DNA from 2 places in the Bradyrhizobium sp. 6(2017) genome. Region 2 is predicted to be linked to the other one. Evidence: riboswitches for the same ligand, from Rfam matches in the RefSeq annotation. Region 2 holds a riboswitch; the other holds the start of a gene.

Region 1 (4,904 bases), 2.5 Mb from region 2:
GAGACGGCCGCGATGCGAGATCATCCTCTGCGGCGGCCTCGAGTCCCAGGATGACCCGCGCGTCGACGACGCCGTCGACGATCGGCAACATCGGCACCTCGCGCGGCATTTCGGCCGCAATCACCGCTTTGGCCGCCTTGATCCCCTCGGCTCCGGCGAGATCGGCCTTGGTCAGCAGCACGATATCGGCACAGGCGATCTGGTCCTCGAACACTTCGGACAGCGGCGTCTCGTGGTCGAGATTGTCGTCGGCCGCACGCTGTGCATCGACTGCGGCCGGATCCGGCGCAAAGCGGCCGGCAGCAACGGCCTCCGCATCGGCCAGCGCGATCACGCCGTCGACCGTGATCCGCGAGCGGATTTCCGGCCAGTCGAACGCCTTCAGCAGCGGCTTCGGCAAAGCGAGGCCGGACGTCTCGATCACGATGTGATCAGGTCTCACCCGGCGCGCGAGCAACTGCTCCATGGCCGGGATGAAATCGTCGGCGACGGTGCAGCAGATGCAGCCATTGGCGAGCTCGACGATGTTCTCGGCCGGACAATTGGCGTCGGCGCACGACTTCAGGATCTCGCCGTCGACGCCTTCGCTGCCGAATTCGTTGACCAGCACCGCGAGCTTCTTGCCGTTGGCGTTGCGGATCAGATGCTGGATCAGCGTTGTCTTGCCGGACCCGAGAAAACCGGTCACGACGGTGACCGGAACCTTGGCGAGCGTAGTCATTCTGCGGCCTCCGGCACGACGGCAAGGGGTGGGATTCGAGCGAGCGATTGCTTGCGAAAGATTTCCGGACGGCTGCGCCACGGCACGATGCCGTCAGGCGCCGCGGCATAGGCGGTGGCGCCCGCGATCACATCCCTGGCATTGTCAGCGGACAGGCGGCCGTAGACGTAGGACCACCGCCCCGGCGCACTGAGCGCGACCGAGCAACCCTGGCTGCACGCCGACAGGCATTCGACGGGAACAAGATTGACGTCATCGGGCACGCCGGCCTCAACAAGCGCGGCATACAGGCGCGCACCGGGCGCGAGCTCACCTTCCGCCAGCGTCTGGCCGGCGCGGCAGGTGATGCAGACATGAAGTGTAACGCTCATCGCCCATCCTGGATTAACAGCGGGAGGCGAAGAGGCACACGAACCGTTGTGAATGGGTTCGTTTCCCCGTCGCGGAACACCCCGTCCGCCGGTCTCACAACACGTTGCGTTGGCAGGTCTCCCGGCTTGCGGAGCAGGATTTCTCCCTCGATGCCCACCTTCCCGATTCTCGACAAGGAATCAGTGGCTTTGGGCATCTCTCCGGTCACGGTCGCGGGGGCGGCTGCTTTTCAGGCCCACCTTGAGCCCTATCGCATTCCCTCTTCGCCTGTCGTAGGACAGGAACCAACGCGGGCCCACCATTCGTCCGTGGCTCGAACTTGTCAAGCCGAAGGAACGTCATGATTTCTGAAGAAAACGGCGCCGAAGACGAGGTCGTCAGCAGCGAGGTTTCGCTGGATGCGCGCCACGCGACCAAGATGGCGAAAAAAAAGGTCGCCCGCGACAAGATCATGGCGACCAAGAGCGGCGAAAAGGGTCTGATCATCGTTCATACCGGCGCCGGCAAGGGAAAGTCCTCCTCCGCCTTCGGCATGATCGTGCGCTGCGTGGCGCATGGCTTCCCATGCGCCGTGGTGCAGTTCATCAAGGGCGCCTGGGATACCGGCGAGCGCCGCCTGCTCACCGGGCATTTCGGAGAGCTCTGTCAATTCCACGCGATGGGCGAAGGTTTTACCTGGGAGACCCAGGATCGCGCGCGCGACATCGCGGCGGCGCAGGCCGGCTGGGAGAAGGCCAAGCAGCTGATCGCAGACCCGAGCTTGCGCATGGTCGTGCTCGACGAGATCAACATCGCGCTGCGCTACGATTATCTCGCCATTGCCGATGTCGTCGACTTCCTGACCACGTCGAAGCCGCCGATGACGCATGTCGTGCTCACCGGACGCAATGCCAAGGATGAATTGATCGAGATCGCCGATCTCGTCACCGAGATGACGCTGGTGAAGCATCCGTTCCGCTCCGGCATCAAGGCCCAACCGGGCGTCGAGTTCTGACTGTTATCGCCATGGCGCGCGCATTGATGATCCAGGGAGCGGGTTCGGACGTGGGCAAGTCGCTCATCGTCGCGGGCCTGGCGCGCGCTGCCAGACGACGCGGCCTGCGCGTCTTGCCTTTCAAGCCGCAGAACATGTCCAACAACGCGGCCGTGACCATCGACGGCGGCGAGATCGGACGTGCGCAGGCCCTGCAGGCGCTCGCCGCCGGTGTCGAGCCGCACACCGACATGAACCCGGTGCTGCTGAAGCCGGAGAGCGATGTCGGTGCCCAGATCATCGTGCACGGCAAACGGATCGCGACCGCACGCGCGCGCGAATATTCCGCTATGAAACCGTCGCTGATGGGCGCGGTGCTGGAGAGCTTTGCGCGGCTGAAGGATCGCGCCGATTTGGTGCTGGTCGAAGGTGCCGGCAGCCCCGCCGAGGTCAATCTGCGTAAGTCCGATATCGCCAATATGGGCTTTGCGCGCCGGGCTGACGTGCCCGTGGTGCTGGTCGGCGACATCGACCGCGGCGGCGTGATCGCGCAGCTCGTCGGTATCCAGGCGGTGATCGATCCCGAGGATGCCGCGATGATCCAGGGTTTTCTCATCAACAAGTTCCGCGGCGATCCGACGCTGTTCGACGACGGCTACCGCTTGATCGAATCCCGCACGGCGTGGCGCGGCTTTGGCGTACTGCCCTGGTTTACCCGCGCCGGTGAGCTTCCGGCCGAAGACGCGCTCGGGCTCGCCGACGCGCGCAAGCCCGGCCAGTGCAAGATCGCCTTCCTTGCGCTGTCGCGCATCGCGAATTTCGACGATCTCGATCCGCTGAAGCTCGAGCCCGGCGTCGATCTCGTGATGGTGCGACCAGGCGAAGCCATCCCGGGTGATGCGCGGCTCGTCATCCTGCCCGGCTCGAAATCGACCCGCGGCGACCTCGCCTTCCTGCGCGCGCAAGGCTGGGACATCGATCTCCTGGCGCATCATCGCCGCGGCGGCCATGTCCTTGGCCTCTGCGGCGGGTATCAGATGCTCGGCGAGAGCGTCGCCGATCCCGACGGGATCGAAGGCCCGGCCGGCGAAACGCGCGGCCTCGGACTTCTTGATATCACAACTGTCATGACCGAGCAGAAGACGCTGACGCGCGTCAGCGCGGTGCATGCTGCCACATCTCAGCCGATCAGCGCCTATGAAATCCACATCGGGCGCACCGACGGTCCGGATCGCGCGCGGCCTTTTGCGACGCTTGACGGCGCAGCAGAAGGTGCCGTTTCCGCGGATGGTCGCGTTCACGGCAGCTATCTGCACGGCCTGTTCACGTCAGACCAATTTCGCAAGGCGTTCCTTGCGAGGCTCGATATTCCCGCGGCCGACCAGCCATACGGCGCCCGGGTCGAGAGCGCGCTCGATGCGCTCGCCGAACACATCGAGACCCATCTCGACGTCGAAGGCCTGCTCGCGCTGGCGCGCTAGGTCAGCGCGACAATGCCGTGGAGAGGCGAGCCCATTCGGCCTCGCTGCCGGGCAAACCGAGGCGCAGCCATCCCGGCCGCTGCCGGAAGACGCGCGACCAGATCAGCCCGCGCGCAAGCTTGTCCTGTGCGGCCAGCGCATCGCGGGTCTCGTAGAGACGGAACAGCGGCGTGCCACCGACCAGGGTCCACCCCTGCGATCGCACCGCTGCATCGAGCCTGACGCAGTCGGCCGCCAGCCGCGCGGCCGTCGCCTTTGCCCAGTCGTGATCGCGCAGCGCCCGCCGCCCGATCGCGATTGCGGCCCCCGACACCGGCCATGGGCCCGCCATCGCCGCAAGCGCGGCGATATCCGTCTCGCTGCCGATCGCGAAGCCGAGCCGCAGCCCGGCAAGCCCGTAGAATTTGCCGAACGAGCGCAGGATCACGAGCCCCGCTCGTCCGGCTTCCGGTGTGAGCGACAGGTCCGGCACGGCGTCCGCAAAACTCTCGTCAATCACGAGCCGGCCGACGCGCGGCAATAGCGCGAGCAACTCGCGCCGCTCATGGTGCCGCCCATCGGGATTGTTCGGGTTGACGACCACGGCAAGACCGGCGCCCGCAAGCGCTGCGAGATCGGACACCTCGTCGACGTCCCATCCGGCGGCCGACAACACTGCGGCATACTCATTGTAGGTCGGCGCCAGGACACGCGCCCGCCCCCGGGACGCCAGCTGGGGCAGCAGCTGAATAGCGGCCTGCGCACCGCCCATCGCCAAGATCGGCGCGTCGGTCGCATAAGCCTGCCGCGCGGCGGTGTGCAGGGATTCGATCTCGGATCGCGACGGCAACGCGCTCCATTGCCGCGGCTCCACATCGACGTCAGGATAAGGCACCCGATTGATCCCCGTCGACAGGTCGATCCAGTCCTCCGCAGCGCCGCCGAAGCGTTGCTGGGCGACATCGAGATTTCCGCCGTGCTCGCGCATGCCCCGCTCCTTCACGCCAGCGCCAGGGCTGTGAACGCCGCAGCCAGCAGCATCGTGGCGTAACGATAGAGTTTCAGCCCGGCGAAGATGTCGGCGGCAGCCGGATCGCGCGCGCCCTCGTTCAGCCAGGGCTCATCGGCGATGCTGCCGTGATAGATGCGGGGACCGCTGAGCCGCACGCCGAGCGCACCGGCCATCGCCGCTTCCGGCCAGCCGGCATTCGGCGAGCGATGGCGGCGCGCGTCACGCAACATGCATGACCACGCCTGCGATGGCCGCGGCGCGAGCACCACGAGCAAAAGTCCGGTCAGCCGCGCCGGAATGAGATTGGCGAGATCGTCGATCCGGGCGGCGGCCCAGCCAAAGGCGTCGTGCCGCTCGGTGCGATGG
Region 2 (4,904 bases):
CGGACGGCAGCGCGACGCCTATCTCCGCTTCCGTGATGCGGTCGCATCAAAACTCTCGCGCAATGAGATCATCGCCGGCCAGCGGTTTGCATTGGGATGGGTCCCCGGCCCGCCGGCGCCGAACGTGCACCTGACCATCAAGTAGCTGCCGCTATCACGGCGTCCGCACAGGGATCGCGGACACGCGTCTCCTTCGCACCGGCCGCCGCAGCCGGCGCCAGCCGATCACGATGCCGCTGATCGAGACGATCGTGCCAACCGCTGACAGCAGCCACACCACGACGTCGCGTGCGGGAGAGATGCGCAGCAGCAGCGGGAAATCCAGGCTGTGCAGCGCGTTGAACAACCAGCGATAGGAGCGGCGACTGTCGTCGCTGCGGTCGAGAATTTCGCCAGTGACCGGAGAGATGTGCAGCCAGGTTTGCGCGGGATCATCAAAGCCGGTCCGCAGCACGGGGAGTTCGCGCGCGTTGTGCAGCGTGTACCAATAGGCGTCGGGTTCATCGAGCTGTTGGACCGAGTTCATGGCAGCTCCGGGCACCGCGCGCCGGGCGGCTGCGATGATCTCGTCACGCGAGAGAGACGCGGGCGCGCCGGTGGCGGGATCGGCGAGGCTGCGACGGCCATTGCTGTCATCGAGCATCATCAGCTTGTGTCCGCCGATCCAGACGAAGCGCGCCTCCACGGCCGGCACGGACGGCGACGACTGGAAGCCGGTGGCGATGTCGGGCGCGTCATGGCCGCTGTAGCCGACCGCGATCTCCCTGGTGACGCCGCGGCCGGAGAACGCGCCGCCGGGATTGAGCGACAGCCAGCCGCTGAACATCCAGGTGAAAACGCAGATGCCGCCGATCAGCCCGGCAATATGATGCCAGGCCATCCAGCCGCGGTATGGCGACATGGCGCCGTTTGCGTAGCGACGCATCAATCGCAACCGGAGAATGCCGATCCAGAAGCCAGTGACCGCGACCACGAGGCACACGCCCGAGATCCACAGCACCACATCCCGCCACAGCGGACCGTCCTTGCGCAGCACGGTCGGATAGATCCAGTGCGGGATCGAGCCGAGCCAGTTCCAGACCCGCTCCTGCCGCGTGGTGTCGAGCGCGATCTCGCCGCTGCGCGCGGAGACGTAGAGCTCGGTCCCACTGGCGTCGCCGAGGCCGACCAGATAGAGCGGCCGCAACAGGTCGAAACGCGCCGTAACCGACCATTGATCGCGCGTCACCGTGTCGAGCAATTGCGGACGCACCGCACGCGGATCGTGGCCGGCAATGGCCAGCGCCTGGTCCGGCGTGATCCAGTCGATGATACTGCCGTCGGCCGCCGAAATGGTGACGGTGCCTCCCTTCCAGCCGGCGATGCGATAGACCGGAACGTCGTCCATCATCGACAGCCGCAGATCGCGCGGATAATGCTCCATGCCCGCGATCGCCATCGCGCGGTCAGGCGCGATCTGCACCTTGCCCCACGAAATGACAGGGAGCGCGGCCAGGCGCTCGCCGTCGGTGAGGCGCGGAAAGGCCACGTACATCATGACGAGGCCGGAGATGAACCACATCGCAAACAAGAGGCAGGTCGCGATGCCGATCCAGCGATGGACGACATACAGCCATCGCCGCCCTCGCCGGACCAGAGTGTTGCGCATGATCAGAACTTCACGTTGACGGAGAGTTCCGCGGTGCGCGCCATGCCCAGCAGCCACTGCCCGGCATAGGGCGACGTCACCGCGTAGACCTTGTCGAACAGATTGTAGACGCGGAACGCAACCGTGGTGCGGTCATCCGGCTTCCACCTGACACCGCCATTGACCACATTGTAGCCCGGCCGCAACTGGGTGTTGGCAAGGTCGGAGTACATCTGGCCGACGATCTGGACGCCGCCATAGACCGACCAGTTGGATGCGAAGTCCCAGGTCAACCAGACGTTCGACACCTGCTGCGGTACGTTGATCGGAACGTTGCCGGCATAGCTGACGAGCTTTCCGCTCACCAGCTGGCTGTTGTTGTCGTACTTCGCCTGCAGCAGCGCGACATTGGCGTCGACACGCCAGCCATAATCCAACGCCAGTCCGACCGATGCCTCGACGCCGCGCGATGATTGCTGGCCGACCTGCAATGCGAGGCCGACGGGATTGTTCGGATCGGCAACGAGCAAATTGTTCTTGACGATCTGATAGCCCGCCAGCGTCCACTCGCCGCGCCCGCCCAGGAACGACTGCTTGACCCCGAACTCGGTCTGCTTGCCGGTGGCGAGCTGGAAGGTCTTTTGCGTGGCCGACAGCGAGATCAGATTGCCGACCGGATCGACGCCGACCGCATACTGACCATAGAACGCGAGGTTCTTGATCGGTTCATAGACCACCCCGGTGCGCCAGCTGGCGCCCGAGAGCGCGACGTCAAAACTGTTCGACGGCGTCCGATAGTCGGTGCGGTCGACCTCGGGGCGATCGTACCTGACGCCGGTGACGAGCGACAATTGATCGGTCAGCAACAGACGATCCTCCGCAAACAGCGCGTATTGATTGACGATCGCATTGAAGCCGGGCGATGTCGCAGTGGTCGTCGCGAAGAACGATCCGGGATCGAAGACGTAGGGGTTGACCGACGACGCGCCGCCAAACGGCGAGTTATTGGTGTGGGTGAAGTCGATGTGGTTAACGTCGAATCCCGCAACGAAGCGGTTCTCGAGGCCGAAGATGTGGCCGCTGAAGGTCGCGTCCATCCGGTTGCCGGCCTGCTTCTGGTCGTGGAAGATCTCGATATAGTTGCCGCGATCGATCAGATTGGTCTTCGGATTCCAGGTGTAGCTCTCGATGTCGCGCCAGTGCCGCTCGCTGGTCAGATAATAGAGCGTGTTGTTGATCTTGATGCCGTCGGCGACGTCCCACTCGGTCTTGAACTGGGTCCAGCTGTCCTGATAGCGGATCGTGCTGTCCAGCGCGTTGTAGTTCTTGAAGCGCAGCGCGTCCTGGATCGCGCCGTTGATCAGCGGCGTGCCGAAATAGCGCGACGGGCTGCGGTCGCCATAATCCTCGGAGAGCGTGAAGGCGAGATTTTCCGACGCCTGCACCCGCACCGCGGCCGAGACCACCGCATTCGAGGTCTTGTCGCGATCGACCCAGCCGTCCGACATGTTGCCGGTGGCATTGATCCGGTAGGACACATTGGGATTGATCGGACCGGTGCTGTCGACCGAAAGCCGCCGCGTCATGTTGCTGTCGAGCGAGACCTCGGCTTCGTTGTAGGGCGTGCCCAGCGGCTTTTTCGGAATTACGTTGATGACGCCGCCGATTGCGCCTTCGCCGTATAGCACCGAAGCCGGGCCGCGCAGCACCTCGATGCGCTGCGTCGACCAGGTATCGTACGGGAACGTCAGGGTTCCCGAGCCGATATAAAAGCGCGTACCGTCATACAGCGTCATCACCGAATTGCTGCCGGCAAAGCCGCGGGTGCTGAACGACAGGCCGCCATTGCCGGGAGCCGGCGTTGCGATGAACCCGGCCGCGTCCTGGGTGACGGCATCTGTGACATTATGCTGGCCGCGTTCGGCGATGGTCTGCGACGTGATGATCTCGACGCTCGCCGGCGTTTGCAGCGGCGTTAGATTCAGACGGCTGCCGGTGCTCCCCGGCGTGGTGGCGTTGAGCGTCGGCGACGCCGATCCCGAAGCGCCCGACGCTGCGGCGCGCGGTGTGTTGCCGGTTGCCGCGGCCGGTACAGGTCTGGAGCGTGGCCGCGACGACGACGCCGAGTTGCTGCTTCGCGCCGCGGGCTTGGGCTTTTCGGATGCCGAGGGCGAGACCTCGATCGGATCGAGCCTGGTTGGTGGCGGTGTTTGTGCTCCACCTTCAGCCGGCAGCAGCAGCGATGACAGGGAGCAAACGAGGCCGAGGCGCCAGCGGCGCGCAACGGGAGAAGACGGAGACATGAAAGGACCCGCGGTAACGTGGCACGTCACCGCGAACGCGGACTGGCGCATTGCCCAAAAGGCAGTGCTCCGATCCCACCAGGACGCCCCCGCCCGATGTGCTCGCGTGTGACCACGACTGACGGCAGGTCTCCTGGCTCACGGGTCGTCGCCTGTCGACGCCTTCCCGGACCGAATGGTCCAGTGGCAAATTGACGAAAGGCTCGCCGTTTACAGTTGCGGGGACAGCTGCGGCATTGGGGTTACCCTCGCACCGCATTCCCTTTTGATCCCCGAAGGGAACCGTCGGCGGAAACGATAGGTGGTGCGGGATGGGCTGTCAATTCGGCGCGATTGTCGCGCACGTGCTTTGCGGGACGGTGCTGCGGCGATGACACACGGCTTGTATCGCTGACGCGGAGACCTCCTTAACCCGTCTCCTGAGGAGCCGCGTAGCGGCGTCTCGAAGGATCGACGGCCCGGCTGGTGGCCGTGCACCCTTCGAGACGCGCTACGCGCTCCTCCAGCGACAAAGGCAAAGCCTTTGCGCGGGGGTGACGGAAAACTCAGGTAGCTTCGACGCAGCCTGCCATGATCGCATCGATCTCGGCGCGCGAGAGCACACCTATCTCGGCGATGAACACGATTCGCGTGCGCGGCACGCCGGGTGCCGGCACGCCGCCCGCAGCCAATGTCGCGCGTCCGCCGGCGAGTTGAAACACTGTCAGTCGCCCAGGCTGCTCCACCGTCTCGAACAATCCCTTCGCCCGCGCGAGTTTCGGCGCCAGCCTGCCGATCGCCTGCTGCAAGCGCGGCAACCGCACCGGCCGCTCCGACGTCCAGCTCAGCGTCTCGAACCGGTCGGACACCGGCCGTCGTGGCGCGGTCTCGCGCGGCGCCGGCAAATGATCGATATCCGCCGGAAGCAATAGTTCCGTCGGCACCTCGCCATGCAGCGCATCGACCACGACCGCCGCCGGCCGCACCGCGCGTAC

Evidence for each region. Region 2 has a riboswitch for cobalamin ahead of G6P99_RS05860 (TonB-dependent receptor). Riboswitches for the same ligand answer to the same signal wherever they lie in the genome.
Region 1: linked by a shared signal. The riboswitch ahead of G6P99_RS17585 (DUF1636 family protein) and the one ahead of G6P99_RS05860 (TonB-dependent receptor) in region 2 are both predicted to bind cobalamin.

The regions. Positions count from the first base shown of each region.
Region 1 covers NZ_CP049289.2:3,786,903-3,791,806, reverse strand. The annotation lists gene cobW (cobalamin biosynthesis protein CobW) at 1-721, opposite strand, end outside; gene G6P99_RS17585 (DUF1636 family protein) at 718-1,092, opposite strand; cobalamin riboswitch at 1,187-1,397, opposite strand; gene cobO (cob(I)yrinic acid a,c-diamide adenosyltransferase) at 1,434-2,087, shown strand; gene G6P99_RS17575 (cobyric acid synthase) at 2,099-3,547, shown strand; gene cobD (threonine-phosphate decarboxylase CobD) at 3,549-4,514, opposite strand; gene cbiB (adenosylcobinamide-phosphate synthase CbiB) at 4,526-4,904, opposite strand, start outside.
Region 2 covers NZ_CP049289.2:1,241,305-1,246,208, reverse strand. The annotation lists gene G6P99_RS05870 (tetratricopeptide repeat protein) at 1-145, shown strand, start outside; gene G6P99_RS05865 (peptidase) at 155-1,648, opposite strand; gene G6P99_RS05860 (TonB-dependent receptor) at 1,651-3,930, opposite strand; cobalamin riboswitch at 4,037-4,232, opposite strand; gene G6P99_RS05855 (CobW family GTP-binding protein) at 4,476-4,904, opposite strand, start outside.